Regions from separate parts of the Lentzea sp. NPDC037011 genome, predicted to be linked through region 1. Evidence: predicted binding sites of a transcription regulator. Region 1 holds the regulator's gene; the other holds the start of a gene.

Region 1 (10,221 bases):
AGCACAGCACGTCCCCGGACGTCGAGGGCCCGACCGTCACCGCCGTGCTGCGGCGCGGCTACCGGTTCGGCGAGAAGCTCGTCCGCCCGGCGCTCGTCGCCGTGACGGACCACGAGCCGGCAGCACCCGCTGAAGAGAGCTGAAGGGAGGGAGACGTCCGGTGAGTGCTAGGGACTGGATCGAGAAGGACTTCTACCGCGAACTGGGCGTCTCCTCCGACGCCTCGGCGGACGAGATCAAGAAGTCGTACCGCAAGCTCGCCCGTGAGCTGCACCCCGACGCCAACCCCGGCGACGCCAAGGCGGAGGCCCGCTTCAAGGCCGTCTCCGAGGCCTACGGGGTGCTGTCCGACGCGGCGAAGCGCAAGCAGTACGACGAGGCTCGTCGCCTGTTCGCGGGCGGAGGGGGCTTCCCCGGCGGCTTCGGCGGTGCCGGCGGCTTCGACGTCAACGACCTGTTCGGCCGGGCGGCGCAGGGCACCGGTGGCGGTGGCGGTGGCCTGGGCGACCTGCTCGGCGGCCTGTTCAACCGGCGCGGTGGCGGCGGTGCGGCCTCGGCCACGCGTCCCCGTCGCGGCGAGGACGTCGAGACCGACGTCCGGCTCGACTTCACCGAGGCGGTGAGGGGCGCGCAGGTGCCACTGCGGCTGTCCTCACCGGCCGCGTGCACGACCTGCGGCGGCTCCGGCGCCAAGCCGGGCACGACGCCGCACACCTGCGCGACCTGCTCGGGTTCCGGCCTGGTCACGCGGTCGCAGGGCGCGTTCGCGTTCAGCGAGCCGTGCCGCGACTGCCGCGGCACCGGCCGGATCATCGACGACCCGTGCGTCGAGTGCGGTGGCGACGGCGTCAGCACCCGCACCCGCACGCTGACCGTCCGGATTCCCTCGGGGGTCGACGACGGCCAGCGGATCCGCCTGGCGGGACAGGGCGAACCGGGGCGCAACGGCGGACCGTCTGGCGACCTGTTCGTCCGCGTGCACGTCAACCCGCACAGCGTGTTCGGCCGCCAGGGCAACGACCTGACGCTGACCGCGCCGATGACGTTCCCCGAGCTGGCGCTGGGCACGACGTTGACCGTGCCGACGCTGGACGGCAAGGTGACCTTGAAGGTGCCGGCCGGCACCGCTTCCGGGCGCGTGCTGAGGGCGCGCGGCAAGGGCATCACCCGCAAGGACGGCAGCCAGGGCGATCTGCTGATCACGCTGGAGGTCGCCGTCCCGAACAACCTGTCCTCCGAGGCGCGCACGGCCCTGGAGGCGTACGCGGACGTGACCAAGGAGCACGACCCGCGAGGTGAGCTGAACGCGCTGCTGGAAGGGCGGTGAGTTCCGGTGAGTTTTCCGTTCCCGCCGGGGACTGACGAGGACACGCCGTTCTTCGTCATCTCGGTGGCAGCACAGCTCTCCGGCCTGCACGCGCAAACCCTGCGGTCCTACGACCGGATGGGCCTCGTGTCGCCGGGCCGCACCTCCGGCGGCGGCCGCCGCTACTCGATGCGCGACATCGTGCTGCTGCGCGAGGTCCAGCGCCTCTCCCAGGAGGAGGGCGTGAACCTCGCCGGCATCAAGCGCATCATCGACCTGGAGCACCAGGTCGACGCCCTGCGCGCCCGCGTGACCGAGCTGTCCCAGGAGCTGGCCCAGGCACTGGCCGCCGCCGACTCCGCGGCGGCCGCGGTGCACGCCTCCTACCGCAGGGACCTGGTCCCGGTGCGGCAGGAGACGGCGCTCGTGGTGTGGAAGCCCAAGCCGCGCAAGTAGCTCACCGCTCGAAGTAGAACCCGGTCTCCAGGTCCGCCAGGAGGCCGGGTTCCTGCGGTTCCCACCCCAGCAGCGTCCTCGTGCGCGCGCTGGACGTCGGTGCGTCCCGCGTCACCATGAACGCCAACGGCCCGAAGTGCTCCTGCGCTCGTTCCGCGGGAATGCTCTCGACCGGCAGGCCGAGCTTGCGCCCGATCGCCTCGGCGATGGTGCGCATCGGCACGGCCTCCTCGGCCACCGCGTGCAGCACCGCGCCCGTAGGCGCCGCCTCCACCGCCAGCCGGTACAGCCGCGCCGCGTCCAGGGTGTGCGCCGCGGACCAGCGGTTCGTGCCGTCACCGGGGTAGCCGGACACGCCCTTCTCCCGCGCGGTCCTGACCAGGATCGGGATGAACCCGGCCGTGTCGAGCGGGCTGTGCACGGTGGGCGGCAGCACGACCACCGAACCGCGCACGTCCGCGGCGTCGACGATCGCGTTGCGGGCGGCACCGCGGGTGTCGCTGTCGGCGACCCGCTCCTCCTCCGTCGCGGTGCGGCCCAGCCCGGCGTATGACAGCGTGCCACTGGTGCCGATCAGGGCCTTGCCGGTGCCGGAGAGCTCGTCGAGGAACGCCTTGACCACCGCCAGGTCGGCTCCGGCGGCACCCGCGTAGTCGCCGGCGAACATCTCCTCGTGCTTGAACGCCAGGTGGACCACCGCGTCCGCCTCGACCGCGGCCTTGCGCAGCCCGTCCAGGTCGTCGAGGTCACCGCGCCGGACCCGGGCGCCCCAGGCCTCCAGCCTGGCGGCGGACATGTCGGACCGGGCCAGGCCGACGACCTCGTGCCCGGCTCCCAGCAGCTCCGGGACCAGCGCCGAACCGACGTGACCGCTGGCGCCCGTGACGAAAACCTTCATCGCACTTCCTCAAGGTGATGGGACTTGGTCTCATCAACCGTAGCAGAGTGATGGGACTTAGTCGCATCACTTAGGATGGGGTCATGGGTCGATGGGAGCCGGACGCGCGGGAGCGGTTGGTGCGCGCCGCACTCGACCTGTTCGGCGAGCAGGGGTACGACAACACCGCGGTCGCGCAGATCGCCGAACGCGCCGGGCTCACCAAGAGCACGTTCTTCCGGCACTTCCGGGACAAGCGCGAGGTGCTGTTCGGCGGTCAGGACCAGCTCGCCGAGGTGCTCACCACCGGCATCGCCTGCGCGCCGGAGCAGGCGGAACCGCTGGCCGCGGTCGAGGCGGCGCTGGTCGCGGTCGGCACCTGGTTCACCGACGAGCACCGGGCGCACGGCCCGCAGCGGCAGGCGGTGATCGAGGACCACCTGGAACTGCGTGAGCGGTCGGCGCTGAAGATGGTCGGGTTCGGCGTGGCCATGAAGGACGCGCTCGAACGCCGCGGCGTCGCCGAGCTGGCGGCAGCGGTGGCCGCCGAGCTCGGCGTGCTCGCCTTCGAACGCGCGTACGGCACGTGGGTGACGACCACCGGGGACTGGTCCGACGTCGTCCGGCGGTCGGTCGCCGAGGTGCGGACCGCGGCCGCGACGCTCGGCTAGCCGCTCACGACTCCTCGCCAGACCCCTTGCCGGCCTTCACCCCGAAGTAGTCGCCGCCCTTGCGCTTCGCGTCGTCGGTGCCCCAGTCGCGGATGCGGTCCACCGGCACCATGCGGGGGATGTGCTTGCGGCAGTGGACGTAGGCCTCCTGCACCTGCACGACGACCCAGCGCTCCACCTTGCGGTCCTCGGTGGGGAACTCCTCGCGCGGCGCGATGCGGGCCCTGCCGTTGACGTGCAGGCCGATCAGGTCCTCGGTGAAGTCCACCATCAGCATGCCGACGTGCGGGTTCTCCATGATGTTGCCGAGCGAGGCCATGACGCCGTTGCCGCGGTACTCGGGGTACGCGACGGTCCTCGGGTCGACCACCCGGATGAAGCCCGCGGGTCCGGCGCGCAGCGTCGAGTCGCACTCGCCGTCGGCGTCGGAGGTCGAGATGAACGCCATCTCCATCCGGCCGACGAACTCGGCCATCGCGGGGTTGAGGTGGTCCAGTACCTGGTCCGAGTAGAAGCGTGTGGCGCGATCGGAGGTCTCCAGGGCACATTGGAGGAAGTGCTCGCCGCGGGAGCCGGGATGTTCGACACGGTTGGGTGAGGTGGTTCCAGTCAATTCAGGCAAGGACACGCGCCACACCGTTGCACGCAAGCGCGCAACTCGGTACGGAGGGACCCTCAGATTCACACTGTTGCGGTAACAAGCAGTTGCGTACCGTAGTCATGCTTCGCTCGAAGGTGGCATCAAGGAGTCGGAAGGCCAGAACAGAGGTTAGTGTCCACCCCGTCGGGGGACGGATGTTTGACGAGCACGGCGCCTCACCGGTGCCAGGACGAAGAACGTGGAGACTGCGCGCGGACCATGACTGCGAACGCTGTGCTGAGCCCCATCCCTACCCCGCCACACCGTGAACCCCCGCCTGGCGTCACCGCGATGGTGCGGATGATCCGGGAGAGCTTCGCGGTGGTGGAGCCGCATTCCGAAGAAGTGGCGAAGTTCTTCTACGGGATGCTCTTCTCGCTCTCGCCCGCCACACGCGAGATGTTCCCCGCCAACATGGAGGTGCAGCGGAGCCGTCTGCTGCGCGCCCTGGTGCACGTGGTGCAGATGGTCGACCGCCCGGACGACCTGATCCCCTTCCTCCGCCAGCTGGGCCGCGACCACCGCAAGTTCGGTGTCATCAACGTCCACTACGAGGCGGTCGGCACGGCACTGCTGTCGGCGGTGAAGAAGTTCGCCGGTGCCGCCTGGACGCCGAAGGTCGAGATGGCCTGGGCCGAGGCGTACACGCTGATGGCCCGCGCGATGCAGGAGGCGGCCGACGCCGACAACGGGCCCGCGTACTGGCACGCGACGGTGCTGGAGCACCAGCGCGTGTCGTGGGACCTGGCGGTCGTGCGGCTGCAGCCCGACCACCCGGTCAACTACCGCGCCGGGCAGTACGTGTCCGTCGAGACGCCGCAGCGCAAGCGGCTGTGGCGCTACTACACGCCGGCGAACGCGCCGCGCGAGGACGGCATCATCGAGTTCCACATCCGGTCCGTCGACGGCGGCTGGGTGTCGCGCTCGGTGGTCGGCCACACGCAGGCCGGCGACACGTGGCGCATCGGACCGCCGATGGGACGCCTCTCGGTCGACCGCACGTCCGGGTCGGACATCCTGATGGTGGCCGGTGGCACGGGCGTCGCGCCGATGCACGCGATCATCGACGAGATGGCGCAGTGGGGCGACAACCCGCGCGTGCACCTGTTCTACGGCGGCCGCACCCGCGAGGACCTCTACGACCTGGACAACCTGCAGCGCATCGCGACCACGAACCCGTGGCTCACGGTCGTGCCGGTGCTGGAGTCGGACCCCGGCGTCCGCGGTGTCGAGCAGGGCACCCTGGCCGACGTGGTCACCCGCTACGGCGCGTGGGAGGAACGCGACGTCCTGGTCTGCGGCAGCCCGGCGATGATCAGGTCGACGGTGTCCCGCATGCTGGTCGCGGGAACTCCGCTCGACCGGATCAAGTACGACCCGTTCACGCTGGACTAGGCTCGGCACGTCGAAAGCGACTGGCGTGCCGAGGGTGGAACCGACCACCGGGAAGCGACTGCCGAGCGCACCGAACGCCTGGGTGCACCGGTGTGGAGCTGAGCCGTGCTCTCCCAGGTCGATCCCGAGATCGCCGCACTGATCGAGGCCGAGTCCGCCCGCCAGTCCCGCAGGCTGCGCATGATCGCGTCGGAGAACGACGTGTCCGCCGCCGTGCTTGAGGCAACGGGCTCGGTGCTGACGAACAAGTACTCCGAGGGGTACCCCGGCAAGCGGTACTACGAGGGCCAGCAGGTCGTCGACCAGGTCGAACAGCTCGCGATCGACCGCGCGAAGGCCCTGTTCGGCGTGGACCACGCCAACGTCCAGCCGCTGTCCGGCGCGCCCGCGAACCTCGCGGTGTACCTCGCGTTCCTGTCGCCGGGCGACACGGTGATGGGCATGTCGCTGCCGATGGGCGGCCACCTGACCCACGGCTGGAACGTGTCCGCGACCGGCAGGTGGTTCCACGCGGTGCAGTACGACGTGCGCAAGGACACCGGCGTCGTCGACCTGGACCAGGTCCGCTCCCTCGCGCTCGCCGAACGCCCGAAGGTGATCTTCTGCGGTGGCACGGCCATCCCGCGCACGATCGACTTCCCGGCGTTCGCCGCCATCGCAGCCGAAGTCGACGCCGTCCTGGTCGCCGACATCGCGCACATCGCGGGTCTCGTCGCGGGCGGCGCCCACCCGTCCCCGGTCGGCCACGCCCCGGTGATCACCACGACCACGCACAAGACGCTCCGCGGCCCGCGTGGCGCCATGATCCTCAGCGACGCCGAGCACGCCAGGGCCGTCGACCGCGCTGTCTTCCCCGGCCTGCAGGGTGGCCCGCACAACCACACGACCGCCGCCATCGCCGTGGCCCTGCACGAGGCGGCGCAGCCGGCGTTCCGCGAGTACGCGCACACCGTCGTGGCCAACGCACAGGCGCTCGCGGCCGCGTTGCTGGAGCGGGGCTTCGACTTGGTCTCCGGTGGCACCGACAACCACCTGATCCTGATCGACCTGACGTCCAGGGGCATCGGCGGCAAGCCGGCCGCGCGGGCACTGGACCGGGCGGGCATCGAGCTCAACTACAACGCGGTGCCGTACGACTCCCGCACGCCGTTCGACCCGTCCGGCATCCGGCTCGGCACCCCCGCCATCACCACCCGCGGCCTCCGCCCGTCCCACATGCCGCAGATCGCCGACTGGATCGACCGGGCCACCACCGCCGTCGCTGACGAACCCGCACTCGCACGCATCGCCACCGAGGTCGAGGACCTGCTCACCTCCCTCTAACCCCCGCCGTAAGTGCACGCGGGGACCTTTCGTACCCCTGGGAGGGCACGCGGGGACCTTTCGTACCCCGGGAGTGCACGCGGGGAGCTTTCGTAACCCTGGGAGGGCACGCGGGGAGCTTTCGTACCCCAGGAGGGCACGCGGGGTCCCCGCGTGCCCTCCACTCGCAGGGGAGTGACGCAGGAGACCGTGGGAAAGTTGTTCTAGCTAACTATTTCCCGATATAGTTGTATGGCATCAACTAACTACTGGAGGTGTGCTTGAACCGGCCCTCGTCGCATCGGGAGATCCTCGAAGCGCTGTCCGGCATCTGGGTGGCGTTGCTCGTCGCGATCCTCAGCTCCACCATCGTCTCGAACGCTCTCCCGACGATCCTGGCCGAGCTCAAGGGCACCCAGACCCAGTACACCTGGGTCATCACGGCGATGCTGCTGGCCTCCACGGCCAGCACGCCGCTGTGGGGCAAGCTCGCGGACCTCTTCGACAAGAAGAAGCTGCTGCAGGCGGGCATCGTGCTGTTCGTCATCGGCAGCGTGCTGTCGGGCCTGAGCCAGAACATGGAGCAGCTCATCGCGTTCCGGGTCGTGCAGGGCCTGGGCATGGGCGGTGTGCAGGCGCTCGGCCAGGTCGTGGTCGGCGCGCTGCTCAGCCCGCGCGAACGCGGCCGCTACAGCGGCTACACCGGCATGGTGATCTCGGCGGGCACCGTCGGCGGACCGCTGGTGGGCGGGTTCCTCGTCGACTGGCCCGGCTGGCGCTGGTGCTTCTTCGTGTGCGTGCCGCTGGCCCTCGTGGCCCTCGCCGTGCTGCACAAGACGCTGCACCTGCCCGTGCAGAAGCAGCACGTGAAGATCGACTACCTGGGCGCCACGTTGATCACCGGCGGGGTGAGCCTGGTGCTGATGTGGGTGTCGTTCGCCGGCAAGGACTTCGCCTGGTTCTCCGGTGAGAGCGCCCTGTACGTCGGCGGTGTGGTGCTCGCGCTGACCGCCGCCTACTTCGTCGAGCGCAGGGCCTCTGCCCCGGTCATCCCGCTGCACCTGTTCCGCAACCGCACGGTCGTGCTGGCGATGCTGGGTGGCATCGCGGTCGGCACGGCGATGTTCGGCGCCTCGGTGTTCATGGGGCAGTACTTCCAGATCGCGCGGGGCTTCTCGCCCACGAAGGCGGGTCTGCTCACGGTGCCGCTGGTGCTCGGGCTGAGCATCTCCTCGACTGTCAGCGGCCAGCTCATCGCGAAGAGCGGCCGGTGGAAGAGCTACCTGGTCTGGGGTGCGTTCTCGCTGGTCATCGGGCTGGCGCTGCTCGGCACGATCGACCACGGCACCAACCTCACGCTGATGGGCGCCTACCTGCTGCTGGTCGGCGTGGGCGTCGGGCTGACCATGCAGAACCTGGTGCTGGCCGTGCAGAACGGCGTGGGCATGGCCGACCTGGGAGCGGCGAGCTCCACGGCGACGTTCCTGCGGTCGCTGGGAGGCACGGCCGGCGTCTCGGTGCTCGGTGCGGTGCTGGCCGCCCACGTGAGCACCACGTCGCTCGACCGCGGCTCCCTCTCCCCGGCCGTGCGCAACTCCTACGGCGACGCGATGGGCGAGCTGTTCCTGATCGCCGCCGGGCTCGCGGTCTTCACCGTCATCGCGGTGCTGCTGATCAAGGAACAGCCGCTGCGGGACTCCGTGGACGTGACGGCGGAGATCACCCCAACGGGTTCTGGCGCACAGACGGTCGCCACCGAACTTGCCTCACCTGTGGATACTGACCAGCGGATTGTGGACAACTCAACCCCTGGTGTGGACAAGCGGTTGATCCGAACGAGTGACGGCGATCATGAGGTCGCGGCACGTTCGGCTGCGCTGCGTTCCACGCAGAACTCGTTGCCCTCGGGGTCGCGCATCGTGACCCAGCCGGTGCCGTCCGCCCTGCGCTGATCGTCGTAGACCGTCGCACCGATCCCCAGCAGCCGGTCGACCTCCTCGTCACGGGAGAGGTCGGCCGGCTGCAGGCAGATGTGCACCCGGTTCTTGACCGCCTTGTCCTCGGGAACGGCGACGAACAGGTAGCGGATGCCGTTCGGCAGTTCGATCAGGCACTCGTCGTCGCCGGGGTTGTCGTCGGGGTGCAGCGGCAGCCCGAGCACCTTGCTCCACCACGACGCGATCTCGTAGGAGTCGCGCGCGTCGACGGTGACGTTGTGGATGATTGAGGTCATGGCGCTGATCTTCGCCCATCCCCGCTCCACCGACGTGCGATTTTCGCGACCTCCGTCACGTTCTCGTAGTTGAGCGGAACAGGCTCAACTTTTCTGACGTTGTGCGGGATGATGGTCCGTGCCGCAGGCTGACCACGAGGTGGAGGAATGGACGCTTTCAACCCGACGACCAAGACCCAGCAGGCCGTGTCCGCGGCCGTGCAGGCAGCGACCCTCAACGGGAACCCCGACGTGGGACCCGTGCACCTGCTCGGTGCCCTGCTGGCGCAGGCGGACGGGTTGACCGCGCCGTTGCTCTCCGCGGTGGGCGCCGACCCGACGCTGGTGCGCAAGGAGCTGGAGCAGCTCTCCCGCGCGCTGCCCAGCGCCTCCGGTGCGAGCGTGTCCGCCCCGCAGTTCTCGCGCGACGCCGTGCGGGTGCTCAGCCGGGCGCAGGAGCTCGCCACCGAGATGGGCGACGAGTACGTGTCCACCGAGCACCTGCTCGTGGGCCTGGCGCAGCACGGTGGCCAGGTGGCCGACCTGCTGCGGCGCAACGGCGCGACGCCCGAGGCGCTGACCGAGGCCTTCACGAAGGTGCGCGGCTCGGCGCGGGTCACCTCGGCCGACCCCGAGGGCACCTACAAGGCGCTGGAGAAGTACGGCGTCGACCTCACCGAACGTGCCCGCAAGGGCGAGCTCGACCCGGTGATCGGCCGCGACTCCGAGATCCGCCGCGTCGTGCAGGTGCTGTCCCGGCGCACCAAGAACAACCCGGTGCTGATCGGCGAGCCCGGCGTCGGCAAGACCGCCATCGTCGAGGGCCTGGCCCAGCGCGTGGTGGCCGGCGACGTGCCGGAGTCGTTGCGCGGCAAGCGGGTCGTGTCGCTGGACCTCGGCTCGATGGTCGCGGGCGCCAAGTACCGCGGTGAGTTCGAGGAGCGGCTCAAGGCCGTCCTCAAGGAGATCACCGACTCGGCCGGCCAGGTCATCACGTTCATCGACGAGCTGCACACGATCGTCGGCGCCGGCGCGACCGGTGAGTCCGCCATGGACGCCGGCAACATGATCAAGCCGATGCTGGCGCGCGGCGAGCTGCGCATGGTCGGTGCCACGACGCTCGACGAGTACCGCGAGCACATCGAGAAGGACGCCGCACTGGAGCGCCGCTTCCAGCAGGTGCTGGTCGGCGAGCCCTCGGTCGAGGACACCGTCGGCATCCTGCGCGGCCTCAAGGAGCGCTACGAGGTGCACCACGGCGTGCGCATCACCGACGCCGCCCTCGTCGCCGCGGCCACGCTGTCCGACCGCTACATCACCGCGCGCTTCCTGCCGGACAAGGCCATCGACCTCGTCGACGAG
Region 2 (10,221 bases), on a different contig from region 1:
CGCGGGGCTGGTCGACTGGTTCGCCGGCGGCACCGGGGCGGACCGGTGGCGGCTGGCGCAGCTGTTCCAGCCGAACGCCAAGACGCGCGCGCTGTACCGGATCGTCGTCGCCACCATGCAGCAGCGGGCGACGACCGGGCGCAGTGCGGTGTCGTGCCTGTTCTTCGCGTTGCTCGGCGCGGTCGGGTTGCGGGCGAAGGCCGTGCTCGGGCTGATGGCGCTGCTGTGGCTGACCGGGCCGGTGCTGTGGTCGGCCTGGCTGGCGCCGCGGGAGTACCTGCCGTGGCTCGCGATAGCGCTCACGGTCGTGGCGGTGGCATGTGTGCCGTTGGTGTTGTGGCCGTTGCGGAACAGCTTGCCTTGGCAGGCATGGGTGTTCATGGCGGTGCCGCTGGTGCTCGGCATGGTGTTCGCCCGGCACTACGGCACGGCGGCGGTCGTGTTGCTGGTGTGGCTGGTGTTGACGCTGGCGATGGTCAGCGCGTTGATCGCCACGTACGCGTATGCGATGCAGCGGTATATGAAGAACAACGCCCGCGCCGTCCACTTCGGACTCGTGCCGGGCACGGGTGACTTCCGGCCGTCGTGGCTCGACCGGTTGGCGGGGGTGCCGAAGTCGACCGGGGTGCCGCCGCTCGCGGACTGGCTGGCGGACCGGCTCGACGAGCTCGCGGGCACCGAACGCGCGTTGACGTTCGGGGATCTGGGCGAGGTCAACCTCGTGCTGATGACCACCGACCTGTCCGAGGGGCGGCCGTACCGGTTGCCGCTCAGCGAGGAGTGGCAGTACTGCGAGGAGTGCCTGGGGTACGTGCTGCCGCGACGGGTCGTGGAGCAGCTGGACGGCGTACCGGCGGACGGCCGGTGCCCGCTGCACGAGCACATGCCGTTGCGGCAGCTGCCGGGCCGGGAGCGGTTGCCGGTGGTGGTGGCGGTGCGGATGAGCCTGTCGTTCCCCGGCCTGATCGCGGCGGTGCCGCTGTGCCGCGGCGGGAAGGTGCACTGGTTCTCCGACGGCGGGATCACCAGCAACTTCCCGATCCACTTCTTCGACGCGCTGCTGCCGCGGTGGCCCACGTTCGGGCTGAGCCTGCAGTCCTACCCCGACGGCGACACGGCTGAGGTGTGGCTGCCCGAGCAGGACGCGTCGGACAGCGGGACGCCCTACCGGCAGCTCACGTCGATGCCGGGGTTCCTGATGTCCATCCTGGACACGTTCCTCGACTGGCGGGACACGATGCAGTCGGCGCTGCCCGGCTACCGCGGCCGCATCGCGCACGTGCGCCAGGCGGAGGACGAGGGCGGCACGAACCTGTTCATGACGCCCGAGACCATCCGCACGCTGGCGTTGCGCGGGCAGAAGGCCGGCGATCTGCTGCGCGAGCGGTTCACGCAGCAGCAGAACACCGACCGCTACCGCTGGATCCGGCTGCGCATGGCGTTGCGCGAGTACCAGGAGCTCGGCGTGCAGGCCGAGGACCGTGAGGCGCTCTACGACGCCGTGCTCGCCCGGTTCGAGATCCCCGAGGCGCTGCACGAGTGGTTCCGCACCCCACCGGCGGACGGCGACCCGTACCGCGACGCGATCGAGGTCGCGCTGGACGACGTGGGCCGGCTCGCGGAGGGCGGTCCGTTCGACGGGGTACCGCCGGTGGACCCGGATCTGCGGCTGACACCGCCCGAGTGAGCGCGCTACCCTCGTGGACATGACGCGCCGATTCAGCCACCCCCGACCCGCGGCGGTGGCGCGCGCCTGAACCACCTTCCCGTCGGTCGGGGGACCTCGCACCAGCACCCCACGCCGAGAACGGGAAGAACCCATGTACCGCACCGATGAACTCGTGCGCGCCCTGAAGGTCCGCGACCTCACCGATCCCGCCCAGGGCCCGCACGCGATGCAACTGCTGATCGCCGACCTCAAGGCAGCGTTGCCGGACACGAGAGAAGTGCGCCACCATCCGCTCGTACCGGTGGAGCACAACTACGAGCACCTCGGCTATCCCGCCGACGCCATCACGCGCGATGCCCGCTACACGAGGTACGTCAGCGAGACGTGCATGTTGCGCAGCCACACGACGGCGATGATCCCGCCCGCTCTCAAGGACGCGCGGCCCGACGTCACGCTCCTGTGCCCCGGTCTGGTCTACCGCCGTGACACGGTCGACAGGCTGCACACGGGCACACCGCACCAGCTCGACCTCTGGCGCATAACGCACGGAGCCGAACCGCTCGAAGACCTGATCCACGTGGTCGTGAGCACGGTTCTCCCCGGCAAGCGCTACCGCACGATCGACGCCGAACACCCGTACACCACGCACGGCAAGCAGATCGACGTGTGGCACGACGGCCAGTGGGTGGAGATCGGCGAGTGCGGGTACGCGGCGCGGCACGTCCTCAAGGACCACCCGCACGGGCTTGCGATGGGGCTGGGCCTCGACCGGTTGGTGATGCTGCGCAAGGGCGTTCCCGACATCCGCCTGCTGCGCAACGGGGACGCGCGCATCGCGGAGCAGATGCGGGACCTGGCCGAGTACCGCCCGATCTCCCGGCACCCGGCCGCGACCAGGGACATCTCGATCGTGGCCGACGGGCACGAGGACGCCGAGACGCTCGGTGACCGGATTCGCGCGCTGGACCCGCAGGACCTGGTCGAGGAGATCGCGGTTCTCAGCGAGACACCGGCCGAGGAGCTGCCCGCGCACGTCCGGGAGCGCCTCGATGCCCGGCCGGGGCAGAAGAACGTGCTCATCCGCGTGACGATGAGGGCGCCGGAGCGCACCCTCACCGACCGCGAGACGAACGAGCTGAGGGACCGGCTGCTTCAGCGCTTGCGGGCGACCGCGCCGTAGATGCTGATGCGGTCCTCGTAGGAGTCCGGGCGCCACTCGTTCACCGGGACGACGCCCGGCTCCAGCACGTCCATGCCGTCGAAGAAGCGGACGACCTCGGCGTGCGAGCGGACGCTGATCGCGTTGTCGGTGCTGCGGTACACCGCCATGACCTGCGCGGCCTCCTCCTGTTCCTGCGGCGTGAGGCCGTCGTGGGTGGCGTGCGTGATCGCCAGGTACGAGCCGGAGGGGAACGCGGCCATGTACTCGGCGGCGGCGCCGTACGGGTCGTCGGAGTCGGGCACGAAGTGCAGGGCCGCGATGATCAGCACCGCGACCGGCCGGTCGAAGTCGAGGACGTCGCGGGCGGCGTGCAGCACCTTCGCGGGCGCGCGCAGGTCGGCCTGCAACGCCGTGGCGTGCGGGTTGTCGGCGAGCAGCGCGGTGCTGTGGGCCACGGCGACGGGCTCGAAGTCCACGTAGACCACGCGTGCCGACGGGTTGTCCTGCTGGGCGATCTCGTGGACGTTGCCCACGGTCGGGATGCCGGAGCCCAGGTCGAGGAACTGGTCGACGCCCTCCGCGACCAGGTGGCGCACGGCCCTGCGCAGGAACGAGCGGTTGGCGCCCGCGCTGTGGGCGATGCCGGGGAAGATCTTCTCCACCTGCTTGGCGGCGGCGCGGTCGGCTTCGAAGTTGTGCGAGCCGCCCAGGTAGTAGTCGTACATCCGCGCGACGCTCGGACGCGTGACGTCGACCGTGGACGGGACCCACTTCAGCTCTTCCTTCACGCGAAGATCCTCGCTAATCGCCGCACGGGTGTCCACCGCCACACGCCCGGTCGCCCGCCGTGTCACCCGCTTCCCCGCTCGCTCACAGCGAACGGACCGGGGGAACACCACCCCGCTGAAGTTGGTTGAGCGGTACAGACTCAACTTTGGAGGGTGATGGAGATGGGCGAGACGTTGGCCCTGCCGGTGCTGCCGCTGGACGACGTTGTGGTGCTGCCCGGCATGGTGGTGCCGATCCGCATCTCCGGTGCGGACGCCAGCGCGGAGGCCCGTGCCGCCGTGGACGCCGCCACGACGGCGGCGAACCACCAGGTTCTGCTGGTACCACGGCTGGACGGGAAGTACGCGGCGGTCGGCACACTGGCCGAGATCGAGCAGGTGGGACGCCTGCCGGGCGGTGAGCGCGCGGCGGTCGTGCGCGGTACCAAGCGCGTGCGGATCGGGACGGGGACCACGGGACCGGGTGCGGCGCTGTGGGTGAACGCGACCGTCACCGACGAGTCGCCGGTCACCGACCGGACGCGGGAGCTGGCCCGCGAGTACCGGGCCATCGTCACGAACGTCCTGCAGACGCGGGGTGCGTGGCAGATGGTCGACTCGGTGCAGCAGATCACCGACCCGTCCGCGCTCGCCGACCTCGCCGGCTACGCGCCCTACCTCGACGAGAAGCAGAAGATCTGGCTGCTGGAGACGAGCGACGTCACCGCGCGGCTGGAGAAGCTGGTCGAGTGGGGACAGGCGCACCTGACCGAGCTCGACGTCAACGAGACGATCGCGAAGGACGTCAAGGAAGGCGTCGAGAAGCAGCAGCGGGAGTTCCTGCTGCGCCAGCAGATGGCCGCGATCCGCAAGGAGCTGGCCGAGCTCGACGGCAAGCCGGCGTCCGAGGAGGCCGACTACCGGGCCCGCGTCGAGGCCGCGAGCCTGCCGGAGAAGGTCGAGAAGGCGGCGCTCGCCGAGGTCGAGAAGATGGAGCGCACCTCGGAGCAGTCGCCGGAGGTGGGCTGGATCCGGACGTGGCTCGACACCGTCCTCGAACTGCCGTGGAACGAGCGGACCGAGGACTCGTACGACATCAAGGCCGCGCGTGAGGTGCTCGACGCCGATCACGCGGGTCTGGACGACGTGAAGCAGCGCATCACCGAGTACCTGGCCGTGCGCAAGCGCCGGGCCGATCGCGGTCTTGGTGTCGTGGGCGGTCGTCGTTCCGGTGCGGTGCTCGCGCTCGTCGGTCCCCCCGGTGTCGGCAAGACGTCGCTGGGCGAGTCCGTGGCGCGCGCCATGGGGCGGAAGTTCGTGCGGGTCGCTCTGGGCGGCGTGCGCGACGAGGCCGAGATCCGCGGTCACCGCCGCACGTACGTCGGCGCGTTGCCGGGCCGGATCGTCCGCGCGATCAGCGAGGCCGGTTCGATGAACCCGGTCGTGCTGCTCGACGAGATCGACAAGGTCGGCTCCGACTACCGCGGCGACCCGACGGCGGCGTTGCTGGAGGTGCTGGACCCGGCGCAGAACCACACGTTCCGCGACCACTACCTGGAGGTCGAGCTCGACCTCTCGGACGTGGTGTTCCTCGCGACCGCGAACGTGCTGGAGTCGATCCCGGCGCCGCTGCTCGACCGCATGGAGCTCGTGCAGCTCGACGGCTACACCGAGGACGAGAAGGTCACGATCGCCCGCGACCACCTGCTGCCGCGCCAGCTCGACCGGGCCGGTCTCACGGCGCAGGACGTCGCGATCGACGAAGCCGCCCTGCACCAGCTCGCGAGCGAGTACACGCGGGAAGCCGGTGTGCGGCAGCTGGAACGGTCCCTCGCGCGGATTCTGCGCAAGGTGACCGCGAAGGTCGCGCTGGGCGAGCGGGAGCTGCCGATCGAGGTCGACCGGCCGTCGCTCAAGTCGTACCTGGGCAGCCCGAAGAACACGCCCGAGTCGGCGGAGCGGACCTCGGTGCCCGGTGTGGCAACGGGTCTGGCCGTCACGGGCGTCGGCGGTGACGTGCTGTTCATCGAGGCCTCGCTGGCCCCGAAGGACACCGGGTCGACCGGCGTCACGCTCACCGGCCAGCTCGGCGACGTGATGAAGGAGTCGGCGCAGATCGCGTTGTCCTACCTGCGTTCGCACGACGACAAGGCCGCGGCGCTGGCCGACCGGGGTGTGCACGTCCACGTCCCGGCGGGTGCGGTGCCGAAGGACGGGCCGTCCGCGGGCGTGACGATGACGACGGCGCTGGCCTCGCTGCTGTCCGGCCGCCCGGTGCGCTCGGACGTGGCGATGACCGGTGAGATCTCGCTGACCGGCCGGGTGCTGCCGATCGGCGGCGTGAAGCAGAAGCTGCTCGCCGCCCACCGCGCCGGCATCACGACCGTGCTGCTGCCCCAGCGCAACGAGCCGGACCTGGACGACGTGCCGGAGTCGGTGCGCGAGCAGCTGACCGTGCACTTCGTCTCGGACGTGTCCGAGGTGCTGCGGCACGCGCTGTCGGCGGAGACGGCCCAGGAGACCGTTGCGGCGTAACGGTCTCCGGTAGACCCCCCGTGGGGGCAGCAGCGGCGACTGCTGCCCCCGCGGGGCTTTTCAGTGACCGATGTCGATGACGAGCCGGTTCGGACCCGTCAGCGTGAACACCCGGTGCCACGACGCGGCGTCGCCGTACCCGACGGCGATGCCCAGCGTGGCCTCGAAGTCACAGGTGAGCGCGACCCCGCGGACGTTCTCCAGACCGGGCGTCGGGAAGTTGCGCGACCCGGTGTAGGTCGGGTTCCCGGCGTCGTCGTGCGCGGCCGCACCGATCAGCGTGACCTCCAGGACCTCGTTCCCGGGAACGGCGACCGGCAGCCCCGACCCGCAGTTCGAAACAGCGGTGACCTCGCGGACCCGGTGCTCGGCCGGCAGGCCGGACAGGTCCAGCACCACCCGGTCGAACCCGGTGTTGCGGCCGGTCCTGATGTCGGACAGCGTCGGTGTGCTCTGCGCCGACGCCGTCGGGACGACTGTGCCGACCGCGAGCACCGCCACCAGCACCGCGGTGAGACGTGTGTTCATCTTCGGCCCCCTCTCAAGGCTCGTTCGATGACCTGAAGACGTGTGAGCCGGGCCACAGTTGCGTCGCCGCCGCGGGTGGGTGTCGATGACGACCGCGGGTGCGCGGTCAGGCGAGGAAGTCCTCCAGCGGCACCGGCGTCAGCCCGTCGTGCTTCGCCCGCTCCAGGAACGCGGTGAAGTCCTCCACGAACGTGGTGCGGAAGTGCATGAGCACGATGTCCCCCGGCCGCAGCCGGTCGCCCACCTGGAACTGCACCCGGCCGTCGTTGACCGCGGCGGTCCAGTTGACCAGCGCCTTGAACCCGCAGCCGGCAGCCGCCCTGCGGGTGTTCGCGTCGTAGTTGCCGAACGGCGGGCGGAACAACGTGGGCCGCTTGCCGTACTCGGCCGCGAGGAAGTCGGCGTTGCCGCAGATCTCCTGCCGCTGGAGCTCGTAGCCCTTGCCCTGCAGGTTCGGGTGGTTCGTGGTGTGGCTGTGGACCGTGACGGGCATGTGCTTGAAGTAGTCCTTGTGCCCCTCGGCGTACTTGGTGTTGAGGAACAGCGACGGCCACACGCCCGCGTTCTCCATCAGCTCGCGCGCCTTCGGGTGCTGCACCGCGCCGTCGTCGATCGTGATGAACACGTACGGCTTGGCGGTTTCGATGCGCGTGACGACGGGCACCATGCCGTCGTGGACCGCCGGCGCGTGCGCCTGCACCGTGCCGTACGTGTACGGCGGCTCGAACATCCGCTTCGGCTGCTCGGTCGTGGCGGTGGTCGTCTGCGGCGCCGTCGTGAGCACCAGCTCGCCCGGCTGCGCGTCGGGTTGCCGCGCACATGCGACCAACACCACGACCAGCACAAAGGCAGCACAAAGCCGCAACTTGGACATCATTTCCCCCTCCACGCGGAAGACGCCGCGCAGGCACTCATGGTTGCACGGGGATAAGGTCGAAATGATCACAAAGAGGAGGAGTTCCGATGAGCCTTGAGCGTCCAGTCGCTCCCGACCCCTACGCCCTGCTCCCCGCGGTCGGCACGTTCTCCGTCACGTCCGCGGACGTCCGCGACGGCGAACAGCTCCCCGACGCCCAGGTGTTCGAGGGCGGCAACACCTCGCCGCAGCTCTCCTGGTCCGGTTTCCCGGCCGAGACCCGCAGCTTCGTCGTCACCTGCTTCGACCCGGACGCCCCGACCCCGTCGGGTTTCTGGCACTGGGTGGCCGTCAACCTCCCTGCCTCGACCACCTCGCTGGACACCGGCGCCGGCGAGTCCGACGCCACGCTGCCCGGTGACGCGTTCCACGTCCGCTCCGACTACGGCACCCGCGCGTTCGGCGGTGCCGCCCCGCCCAAGGGCGACCACCCGCACCGCTACTTCTTCGTGGTGCACGCGGTCGACGTCGACGCCCTCGACGTGGACTCCGACGCCTCCCCCGCGGTGGTGAGCTTCAACCTCGCGTTCCACACGCTGGCGCGCGCGATCATCACGCCCACCTACCAGCACTGACCTGGTCCGGCCGTGCCCGGTGCGCCCGCGGGCGGGCCGGGCACCGTCGTGCGGCGGGCCCCGTCTCGGGAACACCGGTCCCCGAACAATGGTTGGATCGTCACGTGAGGCACTTCGACCTGGTCATCATCGGCACCGGCTCCGGCAACTCGATCCCGAACGACGCCATGGCGGACTGGCAGATCGCCATCCTCGAAAAGGGCACGTTCGGCGGCACCTGCCTGAACGTCGGCTGCATCCCGACGAAGATGTTCGTCCACACCGCCGACCAGGCCGCGGCGCCTGCCAACGCGAAGAAGCTCGGCGTGGACGCGCACCTGGACGCCGTGCACTGGCCGGAGATCCGCGACCGGATCTTCGGCCGGATCGACCCGATCTCGCAGGGCGGCCGGAACTGGCGGGCCAACGAGAACGCCAACGTCACCGTCTACGAGGGCACGGCGCGGTTCATCGACGCGCACACGATCGACACCGGCACCGGCGAGACCATCACCGCCGACCGGATCGTCATCGCGGCGGGGTCGCGGCCCACCACCCCCGACATCGCGGACCTCGACACGACCGGGTTCCACACCAGCGACACCGTCATGCGGCTGGACGAGCTGCCCGAGAGCCTCATCATCGTGGGCAGCGGGTTCATCGCCTCCGAGTTCGCGCACGTCTTCAGCAGCTTCGGCGTGCGGGTCACGGTGATCGCGCGGAGCAACCTGCTGCTGCGGCACGAGGACCTGGAGGTCGCCGAGCGGTTCACCGAGGTCGCGAAGACCAAGTGGGACGTGCGGTTGCAGCGCAAGACCACGCGCGCCGAGAAGACCGCCACCGGGGTGCGGCTGCACCTCGAAGGACCCGACGGCGAGGAGACCGTGGAGGCGCAGCAGCTCCTCGTCGCGGTCGGCCGGCAGCCCAACACCGACCTGCTCGACGCGGGCAAGGCGGTCGAGCTGCACGAGGACGGGCGGGTCAAGGTCGACGAGTTCCAGCGCACCAGCCAGCCGCACATCTTGGCGCTGGGCGACATCAGCTCGGACTACCAGCTCAAGCACGTCGCCAACCACGAGGCGAAGGTCGTGCAGCACAACCTGCTGCACCCGGACGAGCCGATCGCGAGCGACCACCGGTTCGTGCCGGCCGCGGTGTTCTCCAGCCCGCAGATCGCGAGCGTCGGGCTCACCGAGGAACAGGCCAAGGCCCGGGGCATCCGGTACGTCACCGCGAGCCAGGCCTACGCGAGCATCGCGTACGGGTGGGCGATGGAGGACCGGACGGGCTTCGCGAAGCTGCTCGCCGACCCGGCCACCGGGCAGTTGCTCGGCGCGCACATCATCGGGCCGCAGGCCTCGACGGTGATCCAGCCGCTCATCCAGGCGATGAGCTTCGGCCTGGACGCGAAGACCATGGCGCGCGGGCAGTACTGGATCCACCCGGCGATGCCGGAGCTCGTGGAAAACGCACTCCTCAACCTGCCTCTGGACTGAGGCAGGCCCTTCCAACGGCGCCGCGCCACGCCGACTCCCCTGCTGCTAACGGCATCTGCAAGTACCAGTACTTGCAGATGCCAGCAGAGCAAGGGGTTAGGACTGTTGGACGCGCACGGTGTTGCCGGCCGGGTCGCGGAACACGCAGTCACGGGCGCCCCAGGGCTGCGAGGTCGGTTCCTGCACCACGTCCGCGCCGCCCGCCTGGAGCTTGTCGAACACACCGTCCAGGTCCGGGGTCGCGAGCGTGATGTACGCGTAGCTCCCCGCCGCCATCATCTCCGCGATCGCGGTGCGGTGGGCGTCGGTGAGGCCGTCGGCCATGGCGGGCGGTTCGAGCACGACCGACGACGCGGAACCGGCGGGTGCGACGGTGATCCAGCGGTGCGCGCCCTGACCGACGTCCAGGCGGACCTCCCAGCCGAGCAGGTCGCGGTAGAACGCGAGCGAGGCGTCCGGGTCGGTGTGCGGCAGGAACGTGGCGTGAATGGTGATGTCCATGCCGGCAACGCTATGAGCAGCGCGAACGCCGTGCTTCTCGATTCCTGACCGAAGCTAGACGTAACGGGGACGGCCGGCGACCCAGCCGAGCGC

What was found. The regulator HspR, encoded in region 1, represses chaperone genes until heat shock. The targets are predictions, from matches to a motif close to ANNTTGAGTNNNNNNNACTCAANNT.
Region 2: the regulator HspR is predicted to act here: its motif matches at 3,742-3,766, upstream of lon (endopeptidase La).

The regions. Positions count from the first base shown of each region.
Region 1 is NZ_JBVJRT010000001.1:359,519-369,739, forward strand. It holds gene grpE (nucleotide exchange factor GrpE) at 1-143, shown strand, start outside; gene dnaJ (molecular chaperone DnaJ) at 161-1,327, shown strand; gene ACZ7CH_RS01800 (heat shock protein transcriptional repressor HspR) at 1,334-1,762, shown strand; gene ACZ7CH_RS01805 (SDR family oxidoreductase) at 1,764-2,660, opposite strand; gene ACZ7CH_RS01810 (TetR/AcrR family transcriptional regulator) at 2,744-3,310, shown strand; gene ACZ7CH_RS01815 (pyridoxamine 5'-phosphate oxidase family protein) at 3,315-3,785, opposite strand; gene ACZ7CH_RS01820 (FAD-binding oxidoreductase) at 4,242-5,345, shown strand; ZMP/ZTP riboswitch at 5,352-5,436, shown strand; gene ACZ7CH_RS01825 (serine hydroxymethyltransferase) at 5,451-6,668, shown strand; gene ACZ7CH_RS01830 (MDR family MFS transporter) at 6,929-8,599, shown strand; gene ACZ7CH_RS01835 (VOC family protein) at 8,497-8,880, opposite strand; gene clpB (ATP-dependent chaperone ClpB) at 9,028-10,221, shown strand, end outside.
Region 2 is NZ_JBVJRT010000010.1:230,647-240,867, reverse strand. It holds gene ACZ7CH_RS29575 (patatin) at 1-1,687, shown strand, start outside; gene srmL (PheS-related mystery ligase SrmL) at 1,821-2,849, shown strand; gene ACZ7CH_RS29565 (SAM-dependent methyltransferase) at 2,822-3,619, opposite strand; gene lon (endopeptidase La) at 3,782-6,133, shown strand; gene ACZ7CH_RS29555 (AMIN-like domain-containing (lipo)protein) at 6,194-6,661, opposite strand; gene ACZ7CH_RS29550 (polysaccharide deacetylase family protein) at 6,768-7,538, opposite strand; gene ACZ7CH_RS29545 (YbhB/YbcL family Raf kinase inhibitor-like protein) at 7,625-8,152, shown strand; gene ACZ7CH_RS29540 (mycothione reductase) at 8,257-9,627, shown strand; gene ACZ7CH_RS29535 (VOC family protein) at 9,724-10,128, opposite strand; gene ACZ7CH_RS29530 (MFS transporter) at 10,183-10,221, opposite strand, start outside.